2 regions of the Bradyrhizobium sp. 4 genome follow, and region 1 is predicted to be linked to the other one. Evidence: predicted binding sites of a transcription regulator. Region 1 holds the regulator's gene; the other holds the start of a gene.
The links. Region 1 encodes PhoB, which activates phosphate uptake and scavenging genes when phosphate is short. Its sites were predicted from a motif close to TGTCATNNANCTGTCAT; they were not measured.
Positions count from the first base shown of each region.

Region 1 (15,020 bases):
ACTGAGACCGGCCAGTTCGCCTCCTGGATCTCGCCGCCGAAAGTCGGCATCGACAACAAGCCCGGCGATTTCGAGTATGTGAGGATCGAGTCGTAGGGGCTGCCAGCGAGGCGCGACGGCCGCGCGACATACTCACCTGTCGTCCCGGCCTAGTGCGCAATTGCGCATGAGGCCGGGACGACACTGGAGTGTGAGGTGAGGGCGTCGTGCTGACGCGCCCCCGCCTACCCCGCGATCTCCAGGCCCGCGTTCGCGTACACCACGCCGCCATCCACCGCGATGGTGTTGCCGACCACGTAGTCACCGGCGCGCGAGGCGAGATAGATCGCCACGCCGGCCATGTCCTCGTCGGTTCCGATCCGCCGCGCCGGAATGCGCTTGGCGACCTCGTCCGAATGGTCGCGCGCAGCCCGGTTCATGTCGGACTTGAACGCGCCGGGCGCGATCGCGGTGACGTTGATGTTGTCCTTGATCAGTCTCGTCGCCATGCGCCGCGTCAAATGGATCACCGCGGCCTTGCTCGCGGCATAGGAGTAGGTCTCGCCGGGATTGACGAAGATGCCGTCGACCGAGGCGATGTTGATGACCTTGGCGGGCCGCTCATGCGAAGCCGCCGCGCGCAGCGGCTTGGCCAGCGCCTTGGTCAGGAAGAACAGCGACTTGACGTTGAGGTCCATCACCTTGTCCCAGCCGCTTTCGGGGAATTCATCGAACTCCGCGCCCCAGGCAGCCCCGGCATTGTTGACGAGGATGTCGAGCTTCGGCTCCAGCTTGATGATTTCGCCAGCGAGCCTGTCGCAGCCGTCGACGGTCGAGATGTCGATCGGCAGTGCGATGCATTCTCCGTCATACTGTGCGGAGAGCTCGTTCGCGGTCGCCTCGCAAGGCCCGGCCTTGCGCGCGGTGATGTAGACCTTCGCGGCCCCTGCGCTGAGAAATCCCGCCGCGATCATCTTGCCGATGCCGCGCGAACCGCCGGTCACCAGCGCGACGCGGCCTTTGAGCGAGAACAGATCGTTGAACATGGTGCCTCCCTTGGTTTGCGCCGGTTGTGAGCGGGGTGGGGAGGGGAGTCAAGGAAGGCGCCGCATCATCGTCCTGGCTTTCGCCAGGACGACGTCTGAGTTCGGGCAGCGAAGACGGAGAGATTTAAGCCGCCGCGATCCTGCGGAAGCCGTTCCACATCGCGGTCGCGGCGCCCGAGGTCAGCACCGGCAGAATCCGCGTGTCCTGGTAATTGCCGTTGAGCGAGACCCGTGGCAGCGCGGTCATGTGGCCGGCGTTTTCGGCGAACAGCATGCCGGGTCGCGTCGTCACCGCGGTCTTGAAACCGGCGGATGCAGCGAGCACGAATTCACGCTCGCCCGCCGCCTCGCGATCGCCATAGGGATAGGCAAGATGCTGGACATTGCGGCCGAGTGCCTGCTCGATCCGGGCGCGGCTCACGGCCATCTCCTGCGTGGCGATCGCTTCGCTTTGCTTGGCGAGATTGCAATGGCTGACAGAATGCGCGCCGATCGTGACCAGGGGATCGGCGGCAAATGTCTTCACCTCGTCCCAGGACAGGCAGAGGCTGCGGCACAGCGCGGCCATGTCGACACCGTACTTCGTGCAGAGCGCCTCGATCTCGCGCTTGAGATCGTGCTCGCCGGGCAATGCGCGCAACCAGTCGTGCAGACGGTCGAACGCCGCCTGCTTGGCGGCTGGCGTCGTCGCATCGAGCCGCAGCGCGGCATTGCCGATCGTCACCTCGATCTGCTCGGCCTTGGCGATCACGGCTTCCAGCGCCTCCCACCACAGCCGACCCGTGCCCTCCGCGAAGTCGCTGGCGACATAGACCGCCAGAGGCGCGTAAAATTCGCGCAGAACCGGCAGCGCAAAATCGAGATTGTCGCGATAGCCATCGTCGAGCGTGAAGGCGGCGAAGCGGCGGTCGAACCGGCGCTGCACCAACCGCTCATGCAGCTCGTCCATGCTGACGATGTCGATCTCACGCGAGCGCAGATGGCACAGGGTCGCGCGCAGGAACTCGGGGGTGACTTCGAGATGCCGGTTCGGCTGAAACGCTGCGGCGCGGGCCGGCCGCACGTGATGCAGCATGAAAATGGCGCCGACGCCCGACAAAAGCGGGCGCAACAGGTGGTGGGCGCCGCTGAAATAGAGTGCTTCCAGCCCGGCGCGGATGAAGTTGTTACGAAGTTGTTTCATGACCCGCTGGCGGACTTTGGCATTCCGCCTTCAACTTACGGAAGAACCCTTGAAGAAAAAGTTATTCCAATTGTCCACGCCCGGCCTTCGGAAGGGCGTCATTTCCGGTTTGACAGCCTGCCAAGGGTTTGTTTTGTCTCCGGTTCCAGAGTTCGGGTCGTCGAATGCAGAAGCTTTTCAGGTGGGCCAGCAAATGGTGGCCGGGGCTCATCCCCCTGGCGGTCATGTGGGGATTTGCGGCCTGGAACAACACTTTGCCGGTCGAGGCAGACCTTTCCGCCCGCAGCTCGGCGGCGCTAAAGGATACCGTTCTGGACAAGACCCGGATCGCGGTGGACGGCCGCGACGTCAGCCTGGCTGCGGAGGCCTTTTCCGAGGAGGGTCGCCGCGACGCTGTTGTGGCGGTCGAGACCGTGCCCGGCGTGCGCCTGGTCGACGACCGGACCCGCCTCGTTCCCGAGGCAAAGCCCTTCGTCTGGAACGCCGAACGCGACGTGGTGCGGGTGACGTTGTCAGGCTCCGCGCCCCTGCCGTCGATGAAGGGCCGCCTGACCGAGGCCGCCCGCAAGGAGGTTGCCGGTACCGAGGTGGCCGATCAGATGGGTTTGGCCCGCGGCGCACCGCCGCGGTTCGAGGCGGCTGCGATGCTGCTGCTCGACCAGATCGGCAAGCTCAAGGACGGCAAGATCACGATCACAGACACCAAAGTCACGCTGTCGGGCATGGCGCGCGATCTCGGCGGCCGCGAAGCCGTCGCAGCGGCGCTGAAAAACCTGCCCGAGGGCTTTTCGATCGCCGCCAACGACGTCAAGGCGCCGCCTTACGTCTTCCAGGCCTACAAGGATCCGGTGGCCGCGACGGTGACGCTGACCGGCTATGTTCCCGACAACAATGTCCACGCCGCCATCGCCACCAGCGCGTCGCGGAAATTCTTCAACGAAAAGGTCGTCGACAATCTCAAGGCCAGCGTTGGCGCGCCCGGTGCCTTCAGCCCCGCCGTGGTCGCAGCGCTCGGCGCGCTGTCGCGACTGTCGACCGGTACGCTCGTCGTGTCCGACCGCGAGGTGAAGCTGTCGGGCGATGCGCTCTATGAAGGTGCCGCCAACGACATCCGCGCAGCCCTTGGCAAGGACTTTCCGAAAAACTGGCAATACAAGCCGGAAATCACGGTGAAACCCGCAGCCGGCCCGGTCGACGGCACCGTGTGCCAGCAATTGTTCTCCGAGCTCTTGGCCAAGGCCAAGATTCGCTTCGGGGCGAAGCGCGCCGACATCGATCCGGATTCCGCCGGCATTCTCGATCATCTGATCGAGACGGCATTGCGATGTCCCACCACCAATATCGAGGTCGCCGGGCATACCGATGCCGACGGCGAGGATTCCTTCAACCAGGCACTCTCGGAGAAGCGCGCGCAGGCGGTGATCGACTATCTGGTCAAGGCCGGCCTGCCTGCCAGCCGCTTCACCGCGGTCGGCTACGGCAGCACGCAGCCCGTCGCCGGCAACGACAGCGAAGACGCCAAGGCGCAGAACCGCCGCATCGAATTTCTGGTGAGGTGACGATGCCCTATCTCGTCTCGTTCCATCTGGGCTGGCTGATCGGCTCGCTGCTGCTCGGCTTCTGCATGGGCTGGATCTCGGTGGTCCAACGCGGCAACGGCACCTCGAAGGTGACCGCGCGCTGGCTCGCCGTGCTTGTTGCCGGCCTGGTCGCGGCCTCGCTCGCGCATGTGGTCCCCGGCCGCTTCGGCTACTGGCTCGACCTCGGCCTGACCATGTTCGCCTGCTACCTCGTCGGCGCCGCCATCGGCGCCTGGCTGCGCGACCGGGTGGTCGCGCGCAGCATGCCGCCGGCCTGAGTTCGAATCCGCTGGGCCTCAAACTCCGATAACTCATCGCTCGGCAGGTGAAACGCGAAGAGGCGTCGTGGGCGCTTGACATGCCGATCGCAGGCGAGCCCGCTGACGTTTATCAGGTGCTCCAGTCCGCGCATGCAGTGCTGGCCTCGTCGTCCTATCCAAAGCTCCTGTTCACCGGTGAGCCCGGAGCTCTGGTCGCACCGGAATTTGCCGAACGGTTCGCAGCCTCCCTGAAGCACTGCGCGCTGGTTCGTCTCGGCGCCGGCCTGCATTTCCTCCAGGAGGATCACCCCCAGGCGATCGGGCGCTCCGTCGCCGGCTGGATCGCGGGCATCGAGGCGGTGCGCCCGCAGCTTGCGGCCTGAGCAGAACGCTACCTCCGAACGACGTGCTCATCGCGGCCGCTGGCGGGCGGCCGCAATGACGTCTGTGATGTCGCAGTGCAACCGGATGATCGAGCGCGAGCCGTCGGCCACGTAATCGTGCGCGCCGCGGCGGCCGCGCGCGGCGTGACCCTCTTTCAACAGCGGAATCCCGCCCATAGATTGATTTCGACTTAAGCCGTGACGGAACATTGTACGGCCGAAATCATCAAAACTTCATGGCGTCTGCGCAGGATTGCCATGGAGATTCGCGTCAGGCTTGCCGCCGAAAGCGCCAAACCGTGCATCAGGAGCCCGCAACCTGCCTAAAACCTTGAAGCCACGACTTTTTGTTCGAATTGTCGAATTCCACTCCGCCCCAAAACGCGCTAGTGGAGGGGCAGGGGGCATGCGCGATGCCGGAGCCGCCGGCGAGGATTCGTCGGGTGCCTGCGTGTCGTCCGCCTGTTCGCCGGCCACCCTGGCCGCTGAAGCGTTGTTCGAGGTTTAGATGCTGGAAGCCATACGCAGGGCGATGTCGTTTCTGCGCCAGAAGCAAATCCTGCATAAGCTTGGAGTTGTGATCAGCGTCGCGGTCATCGGCATCGCTTGCTATGTGCTCTACCACATGCTGCGCGGCATCGATGTCAACGAAGTCCTCGAAGCGATCAAGAGCACCGAGCCGAGCCAGATTGCGATGGCGGCGCTGTTCGTCGCCGCGGGATATTTCACGCTGACCTTCTACGACCTGTTCGCCGTGCGCGCGATCGGCCACCCCCACGTGCCCTATCGGATCAACGCGCTCGCCGCCTTCACCAGCTATTCGATCGGCCACAATGTCGGCGCCAGCGTCTTCACCGGCGGCGCGGTGCGCTACCGCATCTATTCCGCCTACGGCCTGAACGCGATCGACGTCGCAAAAATCTGTTTCCTCGCCGGCCTGACCTTCTGGCTCGGTAATGCCGCGGTGCTGGGCCTCGGCATCTCCTATCATCCGGAGGCCGCGGCCTCGATCGACATGCTTCCGCCCTGGCTGAACCGGATGCTGGCGATGATGATCATCGTCGGACTGGTCGCTTACGTGGTCTGGGTCTGGACCCAGCCGCGGATGGTCGGCCGCGGGCCCTGGACCGTGATGCTGCCGGGCGGCCCGCTGACCCTGCTCCAGATCGCGATCGGCATCATTGATCTCGGCTTCTGCGCGCTCGCGATGTACGTGCTGGTCCCGGACGAGCCCAATCTCGGCTTCGTGGTGGTCGCGGTGATCTTCGTCTCGGCCACGCTGCTCGGCTTTGCCAGCCATTCGCCTGGAGGCCTTGGTGTGTTCGACGCGGCGATGCTGGTCGGGCTCTGGCAGATGGACCGGGAGGAGCTGCTGGGTGGGATGCTGCTGTTCCGCGTCCTCTATTATCTGTCCCCTTTCGTCATTTCTGTAATCTTGCTGACGTTTCGCGAAGTTATCATCGGCGCGCGATCGAAACGCCTGCAGCAGGCGGCGCTCAAGCTCGACCCCGGCCCCGCACCTGAAGCCGCTTACGTGAGAAAGCGCAGCGACAGCGGCGCCTGACCGGCGCAAAGTCCTTTGGAGAAGCCCGCCCCGATGGCGATCGACGCCCCATCTTCTCCCTCCTCCCAGCCCTGGTCCGACCGGCTGCGGCACTCGACCGTCATCCTGATCGCCGCGGCGCTGGCACTGTCGGTGGTGGTCTCGCTGGGCGAATTGTCGGCACTGCATGCGATTGCGGTGTTCGTCTGCATCGCGGCCGCCGCGCTGATCCCGTGGCGCCTGCACGATACCGCCGCCTCGCGCGAAGAGACCCGCCGCGTCAACCCGGTCGAGAGCGCGGCAGTCGCCGCGGTGGTCGCCGGCATGCCAGATCCCGCGGTGCTGCTCGATCGCGCCGGCCGCGTCATCCATCTCAACGCTGCGGCCGCCCAGCTCGCGCCGGCGCTGCGCCGGAATGAGCTCGCCCAGTTCGCGCTGCGCTCGCCCGAGATCATCACGGCCCTGCGCGAGTCGATCGCGACCACCGAGCCGCGGCGCGCGACCTATCTCGACCATGTCCCGGTCGATCGCTGGATGGAGCTGACCATCACGCCGGTGCCGGTGCCGACCACCTTCGGCGGCGCCGACAAATGCATGCTGATGACCTTCCACGACCAGACGCCGCTGCGCCGGGTCGAGGAGATGCGGGCCGATTTCGTCGCCAATGCCAGTCACGAGCTGCGCACACCGCTGGCCGCGCTGTCCGGCTTCATCGACACGCTCCAGGGCCAGGCCAAGGACGATCCCAAGGCGCGCGAGCGCTTCCTCGGCATCATGCACAACCAGGCCACCCGGATGGCGCGTCTGATCGACGATCTGCTGTCGCTGTCGCGGGTGGAGCTGTCGGCCCATGTGCGGCCCGACACCCTGGTCGACCTGCTGCCGATCATCTTGCAGGTCGCCGACGGGCTCGAGCCGCTGGCCCGGGAACGCCAGGTCGAGGTCGAGACCCAGCTGCCTGAGACCCCGGTGCTGATCGCGGGCGACCGTGAGGAGCTGCTCCGCCTGTTCGAGAATTTGATCGAGAACGCGCTCAAATACGGCGCCTCGGGCGGTCGTGTCATCGTGTCGCTGACGTCCAGTTCCGCCCCTGATGGAACTCAGGAAATCCGGGTCTTGGTCCGGGATTTCGGCCCCGGCATCGCGCCGGAACATTTGCCGCGGCTGACGGAGCGGTTCTACCGGGTCGATGTCGGCGACAGCCGCTCGCAGGGCGGCACCGGCCTCGGATTATCGCTGGTGAAACATATTCTTAACCGCCATCGCGGCCGGCTTTTGATCGAAAGCGTGCCCAAGCAGGGCGCCACTTTCGCTGCCTGTTTCCCCCAGGGCAAGCCTGCGGCTCTGAGCTAAATTCCAGCGATTTCAGCTGCTTAACACTGTCATCCGACTGTCACCAAACCTTCGTAAAAGCTCAGCTGTCCGCTCCTAAAGGGGCGGCACGGGGAGCGCGATCGGGCGCGGATGGCGCTTCGCTCCCCTGTATGGAGACCAGCATGAATTTCCTCAAAACACTCGTCGCTGCTGGCATGGTCGCCGCATCGACGACGGCGGCCTTTGCTGCCGACATCACCGGTGCCGGTGCGACGTTCCCGTTCCCGATCTATTCCAAATGGGCCGATGCCTACAAGAAGGAGACCGGCAACGGTCTGAACTACCAGTCGATCGGCTCCGGCGGCGGCATCAAGCAGATCCAGGCCAAGACCGTTACCTTCGGCGCGAGCGACGCGCCGCTCAAGGCCGAGCAGCTCGAGAAGGACGGCCTCGTCCAGTGGCCGATGGTGATGGGTGCCATCGTTCCCGTGGTCAACATCGAGGGCGTGAAGCCCGGTGAGATGGTGTTCGACGGCGAGACGCTGGCCAGCATCTATCTCGGCAAGATCACCAAGTGGGACGACGCCGCGATCAAGAAGCTGAACCCGAACGTGAAGCTGCCCTCGGAGGCCATCACCGTGGTCCGCCGTTCGGACGGTTCGGGCACCACCTTCAACTTCACCAACTACCTCGCCAAGGCCAGCGCGGACTGGAAGAGCAAGGTCGGTGAGGGTACCGCCGTCGAGTGGCCGGTTGGCGTCGGCGCCAAGGGCAACGAAGGCGTGTCCGGCAACATCAGCCAGACCAAGAACTCGATCGGCTATGTCGAGTACGCCTATGCCAAGCAGAACAAGCTGACCTACACCGGTCTCGTCAACAAGGCCGGCAAGCCGGTGCAGCCCACCGTCGAAGCGTTCCAGGCGGCCGCCGCCAACGCCGACTGGGCCAAGGCTCCCGGCTACTACGTCATCCTGACCGACCAGCCCGGCGAGAAGTCCTGGCCGATCACGGCGGCGACCTTCATCCTCATGCACAAGGACGCCACCGACAAGGCGGCCTCGCAGGAAGCCATCAAGTTCTTCCGCTGGGCCTTCAAGAGCGGCGGCAAGGCGGCTGAAGAGCTCGACTACATCCCGATGCCGGATCCGGTCGTTCAGCTGATCGAGAAGACCTGGGCTGCCGACATCAAGAGCTAGGCTCGCGACGCTCGCGCCCCGGATGCGCTGCGCCGCATCCGGGGCGCGGACCAACAAAAAAACGTATGCTATTTGGTACAGGGGATCGGCGTGGCAGAGATGGCCGTTCAGAGCGATGTAATCGACGATGCCGGACCGTATGATCGCGCCAAGGCCTTGAGCGCGTTCAAGCTCGGGGACGTCACCTTCTACTGGATCACGCGGCTCTCCGCGATCTCGGTGCTTCTGATCCTCGGCGGCATTATCCTTTCGCTGATCGTCGGCGCCTTCCCGGCGATGAAGGAATTCGGGGTCTCGTTCCTGTGGACGCAGCGCTGGGCGCCGTCCGCCGATCCGCCCGTGCTCGGCGCGCTCGGGCCGATGTACGGCACGCTCGTCACCTCCTTCATCGCGATGCTGATCGCCATTCCCGTGGGTCTCGGCATTGCGATCTTCCTCACCGAACTCTGCCCGCAATGGCTGCGCCGCCCGATCGGCATGGCGATCGAGCTGCTCGCCGGCATCCCCTCGATCATCTACGGCATGTGGGGCTTCTTCGTGCTCGGCCCGTTCCTCGCCAACACGTTCCAGCCCTTCATGATCAAGATCTTCGATGGCGTGCCCGTGCTGGGCGCGATCTTCGCAGGTCCCCCGTCCTATCTCAGCCTGTTCAATGCCGCGCTGATCCTCGCCATCATGGTGCTGCCCTTCATCACCTCGATTTCGGTCGACGTGTTCAAGACGGTGCCTCCGGTGCTGAAGGAAGCCGCCTACGGCGTCGGCTGCACCACCTGGGAAGTCGTCCGCAGCGTGGTGATCCCCTACACCCGCGTCGGCGTCATCGGCGGCGTCATGCTGGCGCTGGGCCGCGCGCTCGGCGAGACCATGGCGGTGACCTTCATTATCGGCAACTCGTTCCGGATCTCGTCGTCGATCTTCGCGCCGGGCACCACGATCTCGGCGGCGATCGCATCCGAGTTCGCCGAGAGCGACGGCCTGCACCAGTCCGGCCTGATCCTGCTCGGCCTCCTGCTGTTCGTGCTGACCTTCTTCGTGCTCGCGGCGGCGCGGCTGATGCTGATGCGGCTGGAAAAGAAGGCGGGGAACTAGCGCCATGAACCCGATCTACTCACGCCGCCGCCGCAAGGATATCGTCGTCCGCGGGCTCTGCATCGCCGCAACCGCCTTCGGTGTGACCTGGCTCGCGCTGATCCTGATCACGCTGCTCTACAACGGACTGGCGGGACTCAATGTCCAGCTGTTCACCGAGAACACGCCGCCACCGGGATCGAACGAGGGCGGCCTGCTCAACGCCATCGTCGGCTCGCTGATCATGACCGTGATCGGCGTCGGCATCGGCGCGCCGCTCGGCATGTTCGCCGGCACCTATCTCGCCGAATACGGCCGCAATGACCGGCTGACCTCGGTGATCCGCTTCATCAACGACATCCTGCTCTCGGCACCCTCGATCATCATCGGCCTGTTCATCTACGGCGCGGTGGTGGTGCCGATGCGCGGCTTCTCCGCGATCGCAGGCTCGCTCGCGCTCGCGGTCATCGTGATCCCGGTGGTGCTGCGCACGACCGAGGACATGCTGCTGCTGGTGCCGAACGCGTTGCGCGAGGCGGCCTCGGCGCTCGGCCTGCCGCGTTCGCTGGTGATCAAGCGGATCGCTTATCGCGCTGCCCGTTCGGGTCTCATCACGGGCGTGCTGCTCGCGACCGCTCGCGTCGCCGGTGAAACCGCGCCGCTGCTGTTCACCGCGCTGTCCAACCAGTTCTTCAGCCTCGGCCTAAACAAAACGATGGCGAACCTGCCGGTGACCATCAACAACTTCGTGCAGAGCCCCTATGCCTATTGGAAGCAGCTGGCCTGGAGCGGCGCGCTGCTCATCACCCTGACCGTTCTTGCCCTTAATATTTTCGCGCGCATCCTTGGCGCCGAGAGGACCGCAAAATGAGTGATCTTTCCGTATCGATGAGCGCGTCAGGTGGACTGCCGCACGCGGCAGTGCTGCCGGAGGCGCCCCCCAAGGTGACCGTGCGCAACCTGAACTTCTATTACGGCGAGCACCATGCGCTGAAGAACATCAACCTGACGCTCGGCGCCAACCGTGTCACGGCGTTCATCGGTCCGTCAGGCTGCGGCAAGTCGACCCTGCTGCGCATCTTCAACCGGATGTACGACCTCTATCCCGGTCAGCGCGCCACCGGTCAGCTCATGCTCGACCAGACCAACATCCTCGACGGCAAGCTGGACCTCAATCTGCTGCGCGCCCGCGTCGGCATGGTGTTCCAGAAACCCACGCCGTTCCCGATGACGATCTACGAGAACATCGCGTTCGGCATCCGTCTTTATGAGAAGATATCGAAGTCCGAAATGGACGGGCGCGTCGAGAAGGCGCTGCGCGGCGGCGCGCTGTGGAACGAGGTCAAGGACAAGCTCAACGCCTCCGGCCTGTCGCTCTCCGGCGGCCAGCAGCAGCGCCTCTGCATCGCCCGCACCGTCGCGGTGCGGCCCGAGGTGATCCTGTTCGACGAACCCTGTTCGGCGCTCGACCCGATCTCGACCGCCAAGGTCGAGGAGCTGATCCAGGAGCTGTCCGAGGATTACACGATCGCGATCGTCACCCACAACATGCAGCAGGCGGCGCGCGTCTCCGACAAGACCGCCTTCATGTATCTCGGCGAGTTGATCGAGTTCGACGACACCAGCAAGATCTTCACGTCGCCGTCCGACCGGCGCACGCAGGATTACATCACCGGCCGGTTCGGCTAGGAGACGCGACATGGGTTCTGAACATACCGCAAAGGCCTTCGACACCGACCTCCAGGAACTCACTCGCCTGGTCGCCGAGATGGGTGGCATCGCCGAACGCATGATCGTAGAGTCCGTCGACGCATTGATCCGCCGCGACGTCCCGCTCGGCCAGCGCGTCGTCGCCATCGACACCGAGCTCGACGCGCTGCAGAAGCGCATCGAGGAACGCGCGGTGCTCACCATCGCCCGGCGCCAGCCAATGGCGGTCGATCTGCGCGAGATCGTCGGCGCCATGCGCGTCGCGACCGATCTCGAGCGCATCGGCGACCTCGCCAAGAACATGGGCAAGCGCGTCGCGGCGCTGGAGACGGACTTCCATCCGCTCAAGCTGTTCCGCGGCCTCGAGCACATGACCGACCTCGTGCAGCAGCAGGTCAAGTCGGTGCTGGACGCTTATGCCGCGCATGATTTGCCGGCGGCGATGGCGGTGTGGAAGGGTGACGAGGAAGTCGACGCCATCTGCACCTCGCTGTTCCGCGAGCTCCTCACCTACATGATGGAGGATCCGCGCAACATCTCGTTCTGTATTCACCTGATGTTCTGCGCCAAGAACATCGAGCGGATCGGCGACCACGCCACCAACATCGCCGAGACCGTGTTCTACATGATCGAGGGTCAGGCGATCACCGACAAGCGACCGAAGGGCGACATGACGACCTTCGCCAACACGGTACCGAACACCTGAAGACTTAAGGGAGCGACGACCCGATGGGCGCACGCATTATGGTGGTTGAGGACGAGGAAGCCCTGACCGAGCTTCTCCGCTACAACCTCGAAGGCGACGGCTATGACGTCGAGACGGTGATGCGCGGCGACGACGCCGACACCCGCCTCAAGGAGCACATCCCCGATCTGATCGTGCTCGACTGGATGCTGCCGGGCCTGTCAGGCATCGAATTATGCCGGCGGCTTCGCACCCGTCCCGAGACCAAGCAGCTCCCGATCATCATGCTCACCGCGCGCGGCGAGGAGAGCGAGCGGGTGCGGGGTCTTGCGACCGGCGCCGACGATTACATCGTCAAGCCGTTCTCGGTGCCGGAGCTGCTGGCGCGCGTGAAAGGCCTGCTGCGGCGCGCAAGCCCCGAGCGGCTCGCCACCGTCCTTGCTTTTGGCGACATCGAACTCGACCGCGACAAGCGCCGCGTGGCGCGCTCGGGCCGGCCGATCGATCTCGGTCCGACCGAATATCGCCTGCTGGAGTTCTTCCTGGAGCACCCGGGACGGGTGTTCTCGCGCGAGCAACTGCTCGACAGCGTCTGGGGCCGCGACATCTATATCGACGAGCGCACCGTCGACGTGCATATCGGCCGCCTGCGCAAGCTGCTCAATCTCGGCCGCGAGCAGGACCCGATCCGCACCGTCCGCGGGGCCGGTTACGCGCTGGATGATCGGTTTGCGAAGGCGGAGCAGGTGTAGGGTTGCAGCTTTGTTTCTTGGCAAGCTGTCCCCGAATTCTTCGACGTCGTCCCGGACAAGCGAGCGAAGCGAGCGCTGATCCGCGACCCATAACCACCGAACGTGGTTTGGCGAAGACTCGGAGTGACCTCTTTCGCGCAACAACCGCGCGCTCCGAGTATGGGTCCCGGCCCCCGTGCGCAATTGCGCACTAGGCCGGGACGACACGGAAATTGAACCTTCTTCGCGCGACGACTTGCCGTAATTACCGCGGGCCCGGCTTCACCGGTGCGCGGCGCCGATCCGACGCCGGCTGGTACGCGACGCGCGAGTGCTGGGCGCAATAGGGCAGGCCGGACAGCGCCCGTCCACCGCAGAAGAAGAAGTCCGGGCTCGAGGGATCGCCGACCGGCCAGTGGCAGGTCGCCTCGTTCAATTCCAGCAGCGACAGCCGCTGGCTCATCGGCACCACGTTGTCATAGGTGACCGGATCCGGCTCAGCCTCGACCTCGAAGGCCTGCGCCAGCGCGGTGTTGCCGCGCGAGATCGGGCGGCTCACCCGCATCATGTGCTGCGCGGGGCGCGCCTTGCGCGGCCGCGGCGCTGCCGATGAAGGGCTCTTGGCGCGGCCCGAAAGGCCGAGCCTGTGCACTTTGCCGATCACGGCATTGCGGGTCACATTGCCGAGCTCCGCCGCGATCTGGCTGGCCGAAAGTCCGGCCTCCCAGAGCTTTTTCAGCTGCTCGACGCGATCATCGGACCAGGTCAAAACCGTCATTGCACCCTTTCCCTCGCTGCGCGCCCGCCATCCTGGGGCCTCGCAGCGAATGCCTAAGCCTTCAAAAACCCGTGCCGCCAGAATCCCTTAAGGCTCGCCGGGCGCGTCTTGAACGCCCGAACGTTTACGCCGGTACATAAGGACTTAAAGATCAGAACCACTGCACGAGATGTCGTATCTGACAATCCAAACGCTACAATATGGCGTGACTCCCGCGCAAGAGTCCGCCGACTCGCTTCCACATGTTCCGTGGCTAAATCCCGCAAAATCGGCACCGCAAGACTACGGATTCAGCGTTTCGCGAGGCTTTCCGGGCGGCATTGACACCCGTTTCACCAGGCCTAAGATAGTCGCACGTGCCGCCCTCAAGAGGCGGCACGTTTCGTTTTCCGGGCCGGTCGATGGTGCGTTGCGCAATGCACGCTCACACCGTCCGCAACATTCAAGTGACCGTCATGACTAACAGCGCAGCGCCGCATTTGCTCCCCGTTTTCGCCAGGTCCGACCTCGGTTTCGAGCGTGGCGAAGGCTGCTGGCTGATCGCGACCAGTGGCGAGCGCTATCTGGATTTCACCTCCGGGGTGGCGGTGAATGCGCTCGGCCATGCCCATCCGGCGCTGGTCGCGGCGTTGCAGGAGCAGGCCACGAAGCTCTGGCACATGTCGAACCTGTTCCAGAGCCCGGACGGCGAAAAGCTCGCCGCGCGCCTGTGCAATGAAAGTTTTGCGGATTTTGTGTTCTTCTGCAATTCCGGCGCCGAAGCGCTGGAATGCGTGATCAAGGTCGTGCGCCGTTATCACGCCGCGAAGGGCCATCCCGACCGTTATCGCATGATCACCTTCGAAGGCGCCTTCCATGGCCGCACGCTGGCGACACTTGCCGCGACGGGTTCGGCAAAATATCTCGAAGGTTTCGGCCCCCCGATGGAGGGCTTCGACCAGGTTGCGCATGGCGGTCTCGACGCGGTGAAAAAGGCGATCGGTCCGCAGACCGCCGGCATCCTGATCGAGCCGATCCAGGGCGAGGGCGGTGTGCGTTCGGCAACGCCCGCCTTCCTGAGGGCGTTGCGCCAGCTCTGCGACGAGAAGGGTCTGTTGCTCGCCTTCGACGAGGTGCAAACCGGCATGGGCCGCACCGGCGATCTGTTCGCGTACCGCCGCCTTGGCGTCGAACCCGACGTGATGTCGCTGGCCAAGGCGCTCGGCGGCGGTTTCCCGATCGGCGCCTGCCTTGCGACCGCGGAAGCGGCATCCGGCATGACGCCGGGCTCGCACGGCTCGACCTTCGGCGGCAATCCGCTCGCGATCTCGGCTGCGAATGCCGTGCTCGACGTCATGCTCAAGCCCGGCTTCTTCGATCACGTGCAGAGGATGTCGCTGCTGCTCAAGCAGAAGCTCGCCTCCGTGATCGACCGCCACTCTGATGTCGTCAGCGAAGTGCGCGGCGAGGGCCTCCTGATCGGCATCAAGGCCGTGGTGCCTTCGGGCGATCTCGTTGCAGCCTTGCGCGCAGAAAAGCTGCTCACCGTCGGGGCCGGCGACAATGTCGTGCGTTTCCTGCCGCC
Region 1 covers NZ_CP064686.1:7,313,533-7,328,552, reverse strand. Annotated here, with positions in the region: gene boxB (benzoyl-CoA 2,3-epoxidase subunit BoxB) at 1-96, shown strand, start outside; gene IVB45_RS35175 (SDR family oxidoreductase) at 225-1,025, opposite strand; gene IVB45_RS35170 (polysaccharide deacetylase family protein) at 1,150-2,208, opposite strand; gene IVB45_RS35165 (OmpA family protein) at 2,373-3,767, shown strand; gene IVB45_RS35160 (hypothetical protein) at 3,770-4,066, shown strand; partial or broken gene IVB45_RS35155 (haloalkane dehalogenase) at 4,144-4,431, shown strand; gene IVB45_RS38960 (hypothetical protein) at 4,459-4,590, opposite strand; gene IVB45_RS35150 (lysylphosphatidylglycerol synthase domain-containing protein) at 4,940-5,995, shown strand; gene IVB45_RS35145 (ATP-binding protein) at 6,029-7,327, shown strand; gene pstS (phosphate ABC transporter substrate-binding protein PstS) at 7,471-8,484, shown strand; gene pstC (phosphate ABC transporter permease subunit PstC) at 8,584-9,573, shown strand; gene pstA (phosphate ABC transporter permease PstA) at 9,578-10,423, shown strand; gene pstB (phosphate ABC transporter ATP-binding protein PstB) at 10,420-11,241, shown strand; gene phoU (phosphate signaling complex protein PhoU) at 11,252-11,968, shown strand; gene phoB (phosphate regulon transcriptional regulator PhoB) at 11,992-12,699, shown strand; gene IVB45_RS35110 (GcrA family cell cycle regulator) at 12,944-13,456, opposite strand; gene IVB45_RS35105 (aspartate aminotransferase family protein) at 13,912-15,020, shown strand, end outside.

Region 2 (15,020 bases), 2.1 Mb from region 1:
ATACATGCCTTAGATGGATAAGGCGTTTCCCCGGCGCTTCTAGCATCGATTACTCCCAAAACAAAGACGGCGGCCGTGAAGCCGCCGTTAAGTTGCCTGGTCAAGCTCCCATGGGAGCCCTCAGGAGGAACGTTTGAGCACCACGCGCTCGATCTTGCCGACGACCACGAGATAGGCGAATGCGGCCACCAGCGCATTGGCGCCGACGAATATCAGCGCTCCGTTGAAGGAGCCGGTCGCGGCCAGGATGTAGCCGATCACGATCGGAGTGCTGATCGAGGAGAGATTGCCGAAGGTGTTGAACAGGCCGCCCGAGACGCCGCCGGCTTCCTTCGGCGAGGTGTCGGAGACGACAGCCCAGCCGAGCGCGCCGATGCCCTTGCCGAAGAAGGCGAGCGCCATGAAGCCGACCACCAGCGCCTGGCCGTCGACATAGTTGCAGGCGATGATCGACATCGACAGCAGCATGCCGCCGACGATCGGGATCTTGCGCGCCATCGTCAACGAGCCGGTCTTGCGCAGGATCGCGTCGGAGATGACGCCGCCGAGCACGCCGCCGATGAAGCCGCACAGCGCCGGCAGCGTCGCGACGAAGCCGGCTTGCAGGATCGAGAGGCCGCGCTCCTTGACGAGATAGACCGGGAACCAGGTCAGGAAGAAATAGGTCAGCGTGTTGATGCAGTACTGGCCGAGATAGACGCCGAGCATCATGCGGTTGGAGAGCAGCTGGCGGATATGGTCCCATCCCGGACCGGAAGCGGCCGCGCGTTCATGCTTCAGGTCGTCTTTGGGAGCGTCGAGGTCGACCAGCGCACCACCTGCCTTGATGTAGTCGAATTCGGCCTCGTTGACGCCGGGGTGCTCTTTCGGCCCGTAGACGGTCTTGATCCAGACCATCCCCATGATGATTCCGAGCGCACCCATCACGAAGAACACGTAGCGCCAGCCGTAGCCGTGTGCGATCCAACCCATCAGCGGCGCGAAGATCACGGTGGCGAAATACTGCCCGGAATTGAAGAACGCCGACGCGGTCCCGCGCTCGTTGCTCGGAAACCAGGCCGCGACGATGCGAGCATTGGCGGGGAACGAGGGCGCTTCGGCGATACCGACAAGGAAGCGCAAGCCGAACAGCACGACGATCGCGGTGCCGGCGCTGAAGAATCCGACCCAGCCCTGCAGCGTCGTGAACAGCGACCAGACGATGATGCTGAACGCATAGACGAGGCGGGAGCCGTAGCGGTCGAGCAGCCAGCCGCCCGGCACCTGTGCGATCACATAGGACCATCCGAACGCCGAGAAGATGTAGCCCATCGCGACCGGATCGAGATGCAGCTCCTTGGAGAGCGCGGGGCCCGCGATCGACAGCGTGGCGCGGTCGGCATAATTGACGGTCGTGACCAGGAACAACATGGTCACGATGAACAGCCTGACGCGAGACCTTCTCACGTCCGCTGCGGACATCACTGCGCTCATTGCGCGCCTCCTTAGAACTCGAAACGTTTCCCCACTGCGACTCCTAGAGGTGCGCGCGGCAAAGTGTCCAAGTTCAAGGCAGTATCGATCGATGCCGATTTTGGATTGATGGAACGGGAGTCGACGTCATCCGAGTTCTATAACGAGGGATGGAGCGCTCTTTGCGCGGATTTCGAACTCGAATGACCGCGTTTTCTGCAACTTCGTCAGTTGCGTCTTGAGGCCCTTCACATCATTTGTGAAGTGCAGCGTATAGTCGCCGTCGCCTCGGACACTCACGATGTTCTCTATCGTATCGCTATCCGGGTTCCCGTACTTGCCGTCAGCCGATATCACGTAGTGCTTTGCGGGAAACGACCTGAGGAACTTCTCGGTGATGTTGCGGTCGCTACCATGGTGCGGCATCTTCAAGATGTCGAGCTTCGAAGGCAGATCTAGACCTGCGTCCTTGAAGCCATCGACGATCTCGTCCCCGCGCGCGTCGCCGGTCAGCAAGATCTTACGTTTGGCGATTTCGACCAGCATCACGAGGCTCGACAGGTTTGTTGGGGACTCGTCAAGATCGTCGCGGAACAACGCAGCGAGCGCTGCGGCGTTGCCGGATTCGCTCTTCCATTTTTGTCGAAATGCGTCCAGCCGCGATTTAATCGGTCCGACGAGCGTGACCTTGGCGCCGTCCACGACTTTGCTCCCGCTCTTCGAGGATAAGGTGCCACCGAACGGCTCGTTTCCGCTGAGCTGAAGTTTAGTCAGATAGTCCCGCAGCTCACGGCCCTGGCCGATGCTGGCAAGAACGGCAACCGCGCGCTGGTCGAGCGAGCCGTTGCCTATATTGAGTTGGGGATCGGCACTGGCCATCGCCACCTGAGCCTTCGCTTGCGTGCCGGCGAGAGACGTCATGCCTGCCTGCAAGCTGGCGGAACTGCCGACGATGTCACGGAAGCTGTTGTGCCAAAATCGCTTGATTTCGAGAAAGTCCGCGGCACCGTCCTCCTGTTCGGCGAGCCCTTTGGTCATCTGCAAGATTCCCGTGACGTGGTCTTCGTCGACATGGCTCAGCATGGCAAGATCGACCGCCAGTTCGGAATCGTCGCCTCGCAACTCTTCCAATCGCGGTTCAATGTCTGTTTCCAAACTCCCTTCGGCCCGCCGTCGATGATCCAGAGACGCTTCCTGTTCTTCCAGGAGTATTGAATAAGCAGGGCATCGCCGTGCTTTGCATTCAAGGCCTCAAATCGAATCATGACGGCTCCTAGACGGATTGCAGCGCGCGTAGCACGTCGAGCATGCCTGCCCCCTGGAAGCTAGCTTCGCGGCCGAGATCAGTGGCCGTCTTGCAGAGGATTTGCTTGATCATGGTTGGCCTGCCGATCAGCTCGCGGTGGCGCGCCATCAGCAATGCCGCTGCGCCGCTCACATGCGGCGCTGCCATGCTTGTCCCATCCATGCGCTTTGAACCGAGATTCGGTATGGGAGCCGTGATCTTCTCTCCAGGAGCGACCAGATCCGGCTTGCGCCGTCCGTCTCCGGTCGGCCCTCTACTCGAGAAGTAGCTCACGCCGTATGTGTGGGGCTCGCTGCGATGAGTTGAACCTACCGTAATCACGGCGTCTGCATTCCCCGGATCCGTGATGCTCGCGACGCGGTAGCTTCCAAAGTCGCCGCCGCCTGTTTCGGGATGCTGGTTGAATCCCTGATTCCCGGCCGCCGCGACCACCACCACCCCGTCGCCGACAAGTCTGGAGCATTCGTCGCAGATCGGAGTACGTCCACAGGCGTAACTCATGACCTCGTGCCGTATAGAGAGGCTTAGGTTGACGCCATGGATGACCGGATTTGCGCGAAAACGATTGAGATGCGCAACGACCTGCAGCGCCGCCATGATCACGAACTCTTCCGCCTCACCGTTCTGGTCAAAGACACGAAAATCGTAAAGGGTAAGGTCGGGGCAGATTCCGAAGAGAGGGCCGTTATCGTCATTGTCCTGCTCGGGCCAGTTTCCCGCCAGAATGCCGGCAACGTGTGTGCCGTGCTCTTGCGAGGGTGGCTCGTACCTGTCGTAAGGGACCGTAATCAGTGGCAGCAACATGTCCCAATCAACTTCCCGGCCAAGGTTGACCCGGCGCGTAAGATCCACAAGCTCCTGCTGTTGCTGTTGGGTGACGACGACTTGTCGCCCGCCCGAGGTCTTGAAGCGGCCACTTTGAAGCGCGAGCAACGTTCGCAAGTATGTGAAGTCATATGTTTTCTTGATCCTCGAGTGCTCGGGCAGAATGCCCTCTCCGGGCTCTGAATACTTGCTCCTAGCGCGGTCAAGAAAAGCAACATGGGTGGCGTCGATGCCGCAGTCGATGACGGCCCAGGCGATCCCCTTCGTATTGATCTTGAACAAGTTGTGTGCCGCGTCCGCCTTCACGGCTTGCCGGGACTGAAACAGCGACACAGTCGTGCGGCGATTGAGTGATATGCTCCAAATCAGCTTTCCGTCCTCGTCGCCGGGAATTTGCTTGAACCGGCGGAATTGGCTCAGAAATCCTTCCGTGATGCTCCTGATATCCCGAAAATTATTGGCGTCGGTTTGCAGAACTTCGGCCAGGTCTTCGGGATCGGGACGCTCGCGCCAACTGTCGATGAACCCAGCCAAGACAATGAAGCGGAAGTAATCCCATTGTTGGCTGGTATTGACGACGGTCTTGAACTTCGTTCGCTGCGTTTCCAGTTGCGACAGCCGCTCTTCGACCTCCTGGAAAGAACGCAATTGCATGGGAAGGTCACGCCACCAGTTCGTCATGGGAATGACGACGCGCATCAGCTCTGCAAATGTCAGCTTGGCTACAACCGAGGACCTGCTGTACGCGATCATCGTCTCGCTTTTGAGCGTGCTGGTCGTTCTGCCGGAGTTCCTGTGATAGCGCAGCAATCGCTGCTCAAGCGACTGCGCAATGGCACCGGGCGCGTGTCCCGTCTTGGGAGTTAGGATGATGTCGACGCGCACCCCCTTGTCGGCCTTGGCGTAGGCCAGCCAAACGTCCGGCAGGATGGGGCTATCTTGCGTGAAGCGCTGGTGACCAAATGTCCTGAAAATGAGGCTTCGCCAAGTGTCCTCCGACAGACGCGGTGATTCCTGGTCCCGGCCTCGCGAAGCTTGGGTCGCCGATCTGCTACGCTGCGTGGGACCTCGCGGTCGCTTCTTGGCCGGACCTCTCGCTGATCGCTTCGCCAAGGCAGCCTCCTCCGTGTGACGTAGGCGGGCGTGCGAGCATTTGGTCTGACCCAAGCCCCTGCGCCCAACTTTAGCGTGCATTGGCGAAGTCGTGCATTCAATTTAGGCCGGAGAGGTCGCCTGCGCCATTTTGGCGCAGGTGCCTACTGCTGCGCCGCCGGCAGCAGCGGCGCGAGCAGCCCGCGTGTCACGCCCGGCGGTGCCGCATCCAGCCCCAGCACGGCGCTTGCGGCCGGCAGTGCCGCGTCCGCCATCGCGGCGTGGCCTTCGGCGCTCGGATGCACGGCGCCGCCATAGACGGCGGAGAGCACGCCCCAGGTCGCGTCGTGGATGTCAGTCGGCTGGCTTGCTGCCGGCAAGCCTTGCGGATAGGTCATCGCGGCGAAATAGCTGTCATTGGCGTCGCGGATCCAGCGCGCGCGCGGCAGATAGGCGCGGAATTCGGAGGCGCCGCGGCCGCACAGCATCGGCTGGCTCGCCGCGCTCACGATGTCAGGATTGAAGCTCTGGCCGTTCTCGGCAAAGCAGGTGCGGTCGAATTCGGGATCGTTGCCCGAATGCGCGCAGAAGCCGTGATCGGCGAACGCCGCCTGATGCGAATCCACGAAGGTCATGCGGTCGGCCTCGGGATCGCGGCACAGCGCGCCGCGGGTGCAGGTGGCGAGCCCCTTCAGTTGCGGCAGGAATTCGGTGTCGACGAAGGTCGAAACGCGGGCGAGGCGCTGCGGATCGGCGTTGAAGGACGGATGAATGTCGAACCCGGCGCGGCCGCCGCGGCAAGGCACGCCGCCATCGGCGAGCGCCGGGTTGGCGTAGGAGACGTAGACCACATGCGAGAGGTCGCCGCCGACCAGCGGCTTCAGCGCCTCGCGCAGCTTGACGAAATTCTGCGGCAGTTCGCGCGCCAGCGCATCGCGGGAATCATCGACGCTCGCCATCACGCCGGAGCGCCGGAATATCGCGCGCTCGGTTGCGGTCTCCACGATAACGTCGGCGACGAGGCCCGAGAAATAGACGTCGTTGGCGCCGACCGAGAGCAGCACGAGGTCGAGCGTGCGCTCGGGCTGGCGTTTCCTGGCGGCGGTGAGCGCCTCGCGCAGCTCGGCGACCTGCGCGTTCACGCTGATGTTGCAGACGCCGGTCTTGCCGGGCGGGCATTCACGGGCACGCTGCGAGCCGAGCAGCCCGTCGCTGATGCTGGCGCCAGTGCAGGCGAGCGGCAGAAACGTCACCGCGACGTGGGTGTAGCGTACCGCGAGCGCCAGCGCGGTGCGGGCCTGGTAGCTGTAGAGCGATCGATGGCAGGGCGAGTTGAACCAGAGCGCGCTGTAGCGCTGCCAGTTGGCAAGCGTATCCGGCGCTTCGCAGGCGCGGCCGCCCTTGAAGCCGGCGCGGCTCGGCCGGTAATACTGCGCGCCGGCGGTGCCGAGATAGGAGCGGAAGCAAAAACCTTCGTCCGACAGCGCCAGCGGCCGGTCCGGATTGCCTTCGCCCGAGGCGATGCTGTCTCCGAGGCCAGCGACGAAGATGTCGCGGACCTGGATCTCGGTCTGGACCCGCTGGGTTGGATCGGAGCCGGAGGAGACGTCGACGGTCGCGACCGTCTGCTTGCCGTAGCGGACCCGCAGATTGATCGGCTCGGCGCAGTCGAAGGTGGATTGTTGCGGCCCGTCGCCGTCGTCGAACGACCAAGCGCAGGTGGCGCCGACCGGCACCGCGCCGGCGAGACGCACGGTGACGGGATGGTCGAGGGGGGTGAGGTAGTTTTCCTTCGTGTTGTCGCGGGTGCAGGGCTGGTTGACCCGGCCCTGGAGGTCGATGCAGAGCCGGTTGACCATGTTCCGGGCCCAGCCGCGGCCCTCGCTCTGGAGCTCCAGCGATTGCTCGGCGGCGAGGATGCTGCGGTTACGTGCGTTCTCGACATGGAGCAGGAAGTCGCGCTCTTCGCGGAACAGCCGGAAGCGGTTGCGCACCTCCCAGCTGATCTGCATGGCGCCTGCGTCCTGCGCGGCCGCCCGCTCCAGCGGCAGGGCGGTGAGGAGCCCGGCGAGCAGCAGGGCACCAGCGAGGAAACGGCGAAGGGATACAGGGATCATGGCCCGCATTTTCAACGGCAAAGTTGAGGCGGAAATAAGAGAGTTGCTCTCCGCGTGCAACATCGGTCTGACGGTTTTGCTGGCCGGCGTCTAGCGGACTATCGTTGGAGCATGATCTTTCCGGAAAACCGCTTCGCACTTTTCCGCATCATGCTCAGCGCTTGCTGGCCTGCCGCAGCGACCGCTCGCGCTCAATCGCTGCCACCTGCTTGGGCAGGTTGGCCTGCGCGCAGGCCTCCGCCAGCCTTCGGCGCTCCTGCCAGGGCTCCACCACATTCATCCAGAGCTCGCGTGTGCCCATGATGGAGATGGCCAGTCCGAACGGGATCACGAAATAGAGAATGCGGAAGACAAGGAGCGTGGCCAGAAGCTGCTCGCGGCCGAACTCCGGCAGCGCCACCAGCATGGCGGCGTCGAACACGCCGAGCGAACCGGGGGCGTGGCTGGCAAAGCCGAGCAATGTCGCCAAAATGAACACCACCGAGAGCGACAGGAAGTCGATCTGCGGCGTGGCCGGCACCAGAAGGTACATCGCCAGCGCGCAGAATCCGAGATCGACGACGCCGATCAGGATCTGCACCAGCGTCAGCGGCGCTGACGGCAGCACCACCTTCCAGCCCTTCTGACCCAGCTCGCGGCGCTTCTCGCCCATGCACAGCCAGACCAGATACGCGCCGATCGAGGCGAGGCCGCCGAGCGCAATCAGCCGGTTGATCGACGACGGCAGCTGATCCATGTAGGAGGCGGCATCCGGATGGATGGCCATGCCGATCGAGAGCACGAAGATGTTACCGAGCCAGAAGGTCAGGCCCGACAGGAAGCAGATTTTTGCGACATCGATCGCATTCAGCCCGTAATCCGAATAGATCCGGAAGCGGATCGCGCCGCCGGTGAAGACGGTGGCGCCGATATTGTGGCCGATCGAATACGATGTGAAGCTGGAGAGCGCTGCGATGCGATAGGGCACGTGCTTCTTGCCGATCGTTCGCAGTGCAAAAAAATCGTAGAAGGTCAGCGTACAGAACGCGAAGCATACGCAGATCGCCGCCAGCCCGATGTTACCGCGGGGGATCTCGGTCAACGCGGTCAGGATGACCCCGGTGTCGATGCCCTTGAGCGTCCGTACCAGCGTGGTGATCGCGAACGCAATGATGAAGACGCTCGCCGCAACGCCGAGTCGCCGCCAGCCGATCCATCTCTTGAAGCCGCGCTTCAGCGCGGTCAGCAGTCCGTGCATTCATCCTCCCGGCGGGGGGCAAGACCGACCAGGCCAGACATTGGCTGGTCGGATGCGATCAGTGCCCGATGTGGGCTTGGATCGCTAGGCATGATGTAGCTCATTTAAGGCAAAAACAGTGACTTGTGCAGCCCTTGACAAGGATAGGTTCTGCCTTGGACCAGCTTGGACCAGCCACTTTGTCATACGCGGTTCACATCGGACGCGCGTTAAGCATATGAGTCGTGGGATCGGTCGCGTCCGTCCGTGACATGGTCTCAGATCCTGCACGGCCAGCATTGTTCCAGCGCAAGGGATGCGGGCTTTTTTGGAACGACGGTGCCGCGCGCTGGTTAGTGCCGCATCAGCAATCGAACATGGCGGAATAACCGGCTTCTCCTGCAAGCCGGTGCCTCCGTGTTCCCACAACCCGAGAGGATCGGACCGATGGGATTGTTCACAAAAGACATCAAAACCATGAACGACCTGTTCGTGCATCAGCTCCAGGACATCTATTACGCCGAGCAGCAGCTCACCAAGGCTCTGCCGAAAATGGCGGATAAAGCGACCGATCCGCAGCTGAAGCAGGGCTTTTTGACGCACCTCGAAGAAACCAAAGAGCACGTGAAGCGCCTTGAGGAAGTGTTCAAGATGCACGGTGCGCAGGTGAAGGCGGTCGATTGCCCGGCGATCGACGGCATCATCGAGGAAGCCGACGAGACCGCCGGCGAAGTCGCCGACAAGGCGGTGCTCGACGCCGCGCTGATCAACGCGGCACAGGCGGCGGAGCATTATGAGATCGTCCGCTACGGCAGTCTGATCGCCTGGGCGAAGCAACTCGGCCGCAACGACTGCGCCAACGTGCTCGCCAAGACGTTGGAAGAAGAGAAAGCGACCGACAAGAAGCTGACCACGCTCGCCGAGAGCAAGGTGAACCTGCGCGCGGCGAGCTAGGGCAAGGCGCGGCCTGGATCAGGACAGAGCGTCGCGCGGCCGTTCGCGCGACGCTCGCGCATCACATATCCATCATGCATTCATCATTCGATCGTTGTCGTAACATGACGGCGGGTTGGAAGCGTATCGTTCGCATGGGGCTGCAACCGAGATGGCAGCATGCGAGTAAGCACCGTCAAATACGAAGCCTTCGGAACCGGCGCGCCGCATGCCGGCTCGCGCCTTGCGACATCCCTCACCCTTGCCGCGATGAGCCTTGGTTATGGCGTGGTGCAGCTTGACGTCACCATCGTCAACACCGCGCTCGATGCAATGGGCAGGACGCTCGGAGGCGGCGTCGCCGAGCTGCAATGGGTGGTCAGCGCCTACACCATTGCGTTTGCCGCATTCATCCTGACGGCCGGCGCGCTCGGCGACCGCATCGGCGCCAAGCGCGTCTTCATGGCGGGATTCGCCATCTTCACCGTGGCCTCGCTCGCCTGCGCGTTGTCGCCCAATGCGACCGTGCTGATTGGGGCGCGGCTGGTCCAGGGCCTGGCGGCGGCGATCCTGGTGCCGAACTCTCTTGCCCTGCTCAATCATGCCTATCCGGACGACCGCGAGCGCGGCCGCGCCGTTGCAATCTGGGCCGCCGGTGCGAGCCTCGCGCTCACTGCCGGCCCCTTCGTCGGCGGCGCGCTGATCACGCTGGTCGGCTGGCGCGCGATCTTCCTGGTCAATCTGCCGGTCGGACTCATTGGCATGTGGCTGAGCTGGCGATACGCCAGCGAAACCACGCGGGCTCGCTCGCGCGAGATCGATCTGCCGGGCCAGCTCGCGGCAATTGGTGCGCTGGGGGCGCTCGCCGGCGCGATCATCGAAGGTGGCGCGCTTGGCTGGGACCATCCAGCTGTGATCGCGGCCTTCGTCGCAGCCGCAATTCTCGCCGTGCTCTTCGTCTGGCGCGAGAGCCGTGCGGCACAGCCGATGTTGCCGCTGTCGCTGTTCAGCCACCGGCTGTTCGCGCTGACCTCGCTCGTCGGCCTGCTCGTCAACATCGCGATCTACGGCCTGATCTTCGTGCTCAGCCTGTATTTCCAGAGGATCAACGGGCTGTCGGCATGGTGGACCGGTCTCGCCTTCGTGCCGATGATGGGCGTGGTGCTGCCGGTCAATCTGCTGGCGCCGCGCCTCGCCGAGCGGATCGGCCCGTGCCCGACCATCGTCGTCGGCGCCTGCGTCTCGGCGCTCGGTTGCGTCGGCCTGCTCTGGATCGAAGCCGGCACGAGCTATTGGGCGATCTTTGCGCAGATGATCGCGATCAGCAGCGGACTTGGGCTGCTGGTGCCGCCGCTGACCTCGACCTTGTTGGGCAGCGTCGAGAAGGCACGCTCCGGTATCGCTGCGGGCGTGCTGAACGCGACGCGACAAACCGGGAGCGTGCTCGGCGTCGCGCTGTTCGGCTCGCTGGTGGCCTCGGAGGGCGCGTTCATGATGGGCCTGCACCTGTCGCTGGTCGTGTCGGCGGCCGTGCTGCTGCTCGCCGCCGCCGTGATCGGCCTCGGCGCGCCGGCGCGCGGATGAACAATCCGAGCGAATGCACACAGCTTCCGTTCACCATCCCCGAAACGGGCGTGTAGCCGGTTACCGACTGTCCATCTCTGTCGGTTCAAGTGCGGGTCGATAGGGGCCCGCAATGTATCAAGTTCTCTACTGTCTCACCGAGGAGCACGACTGGCGGCTCGTCGCGCTTGGCGGCGCGGTGTGCCTTCTCGCAAGCGCGGCGGCGATCAGCCTGTTTCACCGGGCGCGCGCGACGCACGGCTCCGGGCGCCTGGTCTGGATCGCCCTGGATGCCGCCGTCAGCGGATGCGGCATCTGGGCGACGCATTTCATTGCGATGCTCGCCTACGGGCCGGGCGGCGCCGGCGCCTACAACATCCCGGTGACGATCCTTTCGCTGATCCTCGCGATCTCCTTAACCTTCGTGGGGCTGAGTCTGGCGGCATCCTCCGCGCGCGCGCCGTGGATCGTGCTCGGCGGCGCCATCGTCGGCACCGCGGTCGCGACGATGCATTATACCGGCATGGCGGCGCTGGAGATGCCGGCACGCGTCGACTGGATCGGGAGCACGGTTGCCGCCTCGGTGCTGTTCGGAATTGTCTTTGCGGCGCTCGCGCTGTTTGTCGCTGCGCGGCGCGACGACCTGTTCCATGCGCTAACCGCGAGCACCCTGCTGACGGTCGCCATCGTCGCACATCATTTCACCGCAATGGGCGCCGTCGTTCTGACGCCGGATCCGACGCTCGCGACCAGCGGGTTATCGATCCCGGCGGCCTCGTTGTCCTTCTTCACAGCGGGTGCCGCGGTCGCGATCATCGCGATTGCGCTCGTGGCCGCGCTGCTCGACCGCCGCGCCAAGGGCGAATTGGGCCGCCAGCGGATCGTGCTGGACACGGCGCTCGAGAACATGTCGCAGGGACTGTGCATGTTCGATGCGGACGGCAAGATCATCCTGTTCAACGAGCGCTATGCCGCGATGCTCGGCCGCACCGACATCCTGCTCACCGGCCGGCTGCTCGTCGACGTGCTGCGAGAGGAGCAGGCGAAGGGTCAGTGGCAGGGCGATGCCGGCGAATTCTTCGCCCGCCTCGTCGCCGACGCGCGCGAGAGCCGCACCACGACGGACGTCGTGACCAGGTTCGGCCGCTCCATCCGGGTCGTGAACCAGCCGATGCAGGGCGGCGGATGGGTCGCGACCTTCGAGGACATCACCGAATGGCTGGAGGCCCAGGCCAAGATCTCGCACATGGCCCGCCATGACGCGCTGACCAGCCTGCCGAACCGTGTGCTGTTCCACGAGCAGCTCGTGCAGGGACTGCGCCGGACCAGATCGGGCGACCAGCTCGCGGTGCTTTGTCTCGATCTCGATCACTTCAAGGACATCAACGACTCGCTCGGCCATCCCATCGGCGACGCGCTGCTCAAGGAGGTCGGGCGCAGGCTGAAGGCCACCGTCGGCGAGAGCGACACGGTGGCGCGGCTCGGGGGCGACGAGTTCGCCGTGGTTCAGATCGGACGTTCGGAGGAAACCGCGGCAAGATCCCTTGCCGGCCGCCTGGTCGAGGTGATCTCGGCGCCCTATGAGATCGACGACCATCAGATCATCATCGGCGTCTCGATCGGCATCTCGCTGTCGCCGCAGGACGGCAGCAATCCCGACGAGCTGTTGAAGAACGCCGACCTCGCGCTGTATCGCGCCAAGGCTGACGGCCGCGGCACCTATCGGTTCTTCGAGACCGGCATGGATGCGCGCGCGCAGGCGCGGCGTCTGCTGGAGATGGACCTGCGCGCCGCCCTGCAACGCGACGAGTTCGAGGCTTACTATCAGCCGATCCGCGACGTCGTCAGCGGTCGCGTCGTCGCGTTCGAGGCGCTGCTGCGCTGGAACCATCCAGAGCGCGGCCTGATCGCGCCGATGAACTTCATTCCGCTGGCCGAAGAGACCGGACTGATCATCCAGCTCGGCGAATTCGTGCTGCGCTCCGCCTGCACGGACGCGGCCACCTGGCCCGACGATGTCGACGTCGCCGTCAACCTGTCGCCGGTGCAGTTCAAGAATCCGAACCTGATCGCATCCGTGACCGAGGCGCTGGTCGCGTCCGGACTCGACGCGCGCCGTCTCGAGCTCGAGATCACCGAATCCGTGCTGCTCCAGAACAGCGAGGCGACGCTGGCCACGCTGCACGACCTCCGCGCCATGGGCGTACGCATCTCGCTCGACGATTTCGGCACCGGCTATTCATCGCTGAGTTATCTGCGCAGCTTCCCCTTCGACAAGATCAAGATCGACCGCTCCTTCGTGTCGGAACTCGCGACGCGTGAGGATTCCATGGCGATCATCCGCGCCGTGACCGGGCTGGGCCGGAGCCTCGGCATCGTCACCACGGCTGAGGGGGTGGAGAACGACGCGCAGCTCGAGCTGCTCCGGCGCGAAGGCTGCACCCAGGCGCAGGGCTATCTGTTCAGCAAGCCGCGGCCCGCTGCCGATGTCGCGATCATGCTGGACCGACCGCCGTTGCGCGCGACCGCCTGAGGTTAGCCGCGGCGCAGTGCGAAATGCGCGCCGCAGAACGCCATCACGGCACCGAGGCCTAGCGCGGCAATCCCCGCCAGCACGCCCGAGACCGTCGGCACCGGGCTCGGCGCCGAGGCCACCTGGCCTGCGCCCGCAAGCAGCAGCACGCCGACCGCGATCAGGAATTGCCGCATCCGTTGCGGGATCTGGCCCGAGACGGCGCTCTGCATCAATGTCGCCGTGAAATAGCCGCCGGAGAAGCCGACGGAGGCGATCAGCCACCAGGCGATCGCCGCGCCCGCCGGTATGAACTCGTGCGTATCCGAGTGCCAGAGGCCGCCGAGGTCGAGCCCGTAGCGCGCGCCCAGCATGTGCACGGCGAGCGCGAGCAGCACGCCCGAGATCACGGCGGCGCCGAGAATCAGGCGGCGCGGAAAAAAAATCGTCTCAGCCATGTCCCGCTTGTAGGATGGGGCAGGGCGCTCACGCAAGCGGATCGCAGATGGGATCGCCCGGATTGGATCGATTGTGAAGATGCAGGATTCGGGAGCTGAGGCGGCTGCGGGCGCGAGCTACGCCTACAAGGCGTCGCTGATCGGCTCGGCGCATCGCTTCGAACTGACGGAGGAGGGGCTGTCCTGGCACATCGGCGGCCGTTCGGCCCTGTGGCGTTATGACGAGATCAGTGCAATCCGGCTGTCGTTCCGCCCGGTGTCGATGCAGCAGCACCGCTTTCGCGCCGATGTCAGCCACACCGGTGGCGGCCGTATCGCGATCCTCTCGACGAGCTGGCAAACCGCGGCCCTGATGGCGCCGCAGGACAATGGTTTTCGCGACTTCATCGTCGCGTTGCACGCGCGCATGGCGCAGGCCGGCAGCCGCGCCGAATTGACCGCGGGCCTCGGCCGCAGGACCTACGCGACAATGCTGGCTTTTCTTGCGGTGCTTGCAGTGGCGATGACGGGGCTCCTGATCCGCGCGCTCGCGATCGGCGAATTCGCCGGGGCGCTGTTCATCATCGGCTTTGCCGCGCTGTTCGCCTGGCAGATCGGCCGGTTCGTCCGGCGCAACCAGCCGCGGAGCTACAGCTTCGATCGCGTGCCGAGCGCCTTGCTGCCCTAAATAGCCTTGCTGCCTTGGGTGCAATGGGCCGCAACCAAACGTGACTTCGCGCCGTTGCGGCGGTGTCGCATCGTGCTGCCATGTCAACCATGGACCGCGGCACGCGTAGGCCTTCGGCGGATGAGATCTCCGAGATCAACCGCGCACATCTGATCGATACGCCGCTGCAGCCGGCGGACCTCCTGTTCATGTTCGGCACCCGAGAGGACGTCACGCTGCGGGCCGATACGGCGGCGCGACTATGGCGCCAGGGCTATTTCCGCTGGTCGATTGTCAGCGGCGGCGTGACGGCGGGCTCGGAGCAATCCGAGTGCATGATCATCAAGGCGGCGATGGTCGCGGCGGGCATTCCGGCCGACCGAATTCTCGAGGAACATCGTGCCCGAAACACCGGCGAGAACGTGATCCTCTCGCTGCCGATCATTGACGCGGCGCTCGGGCTGCACAATGTCCGCAGCGTGATCTGTCTCGGCAACACCTGGACCGCGCGGCGCTATCCGATGACGCTGCACCGGCACTGGCTGGAGGTCGAGAAAATGCTGCTCACGGTCGACAGCTTTGCGACGCCGCGCGCGCTCTGGCACACCGATCCCGAATTTCGCCGCCGCATGCTGCACGAATGGGACAAGATCGAGCCTTACAAGGCGAGGGGCTTCATCGCGGAATGGCCCGAGGCCTGAGCGGAGGAACGGCATCAGATTATTGCTTGACGCGTTTTCTTGACGCGAACCGGTACCCACTTCGCTCGAGAACGCTTTAGCTACTCCGTCGAGTCGAAATCCTCTTCCTTGGTGCCGAGCAGCGATGCGATCGTGCGCAGGCCGGAATCGAGCTGCTCGAACGAGGGCGGGGCGAGCGCGAGCCGCACCGCGTTCGGCG
Region 2 covers NZ_CP064686.1:5,233,374-5,248,393, reverse strand. Annotated here, with positions in the region: gene IVB45_RS25025 (MFS transporter) at 121-1,473, opposite strand; gene IVB45_RS25020 (hypothetical protein) at 1,600-2,607, opposite strand; gene IVB45_RS25015 (S8 family serine peptidase) at 2,726-4,468, opposite strand; gene IVB45_RS25010 (hypothetical protein) at 4,840-6,792, opposite strand; gene IVB45_RS25005 (YbhN family protein) at 6,947-8,029, opposite strand; gene IVB45_RS25000 (ferritin-like domain-containing protein) at 8,456-8,962, shown strand; gene IVB45_RS24995 (MFS transporter) at 9,122-10,525, shown strand; gene IVB45_RS24990 (EAL domain-containing protein) at 10,638-13,037, shown strand; gene IVB45_RS24985 (hypothetical protein) at 13,040-13,474, opposite strand; gene IVB45_RS24980 (hypothetical protein) at 13,554-14,141, shown strand; gene IVB45_RS24975 (YdcF family protein) at 14,222-14,821, shown strand; gene IVB45_RS24970 (PLP-dependent aminotransferase family protein) at 14,902-15,020, opposite strand, start outside.
Region 2: IVB45_RS25005 (YbhN family protein) is a predicted target of PhoB. The motif match lies at 8,210-8,226, and genes of this name have one in related genera.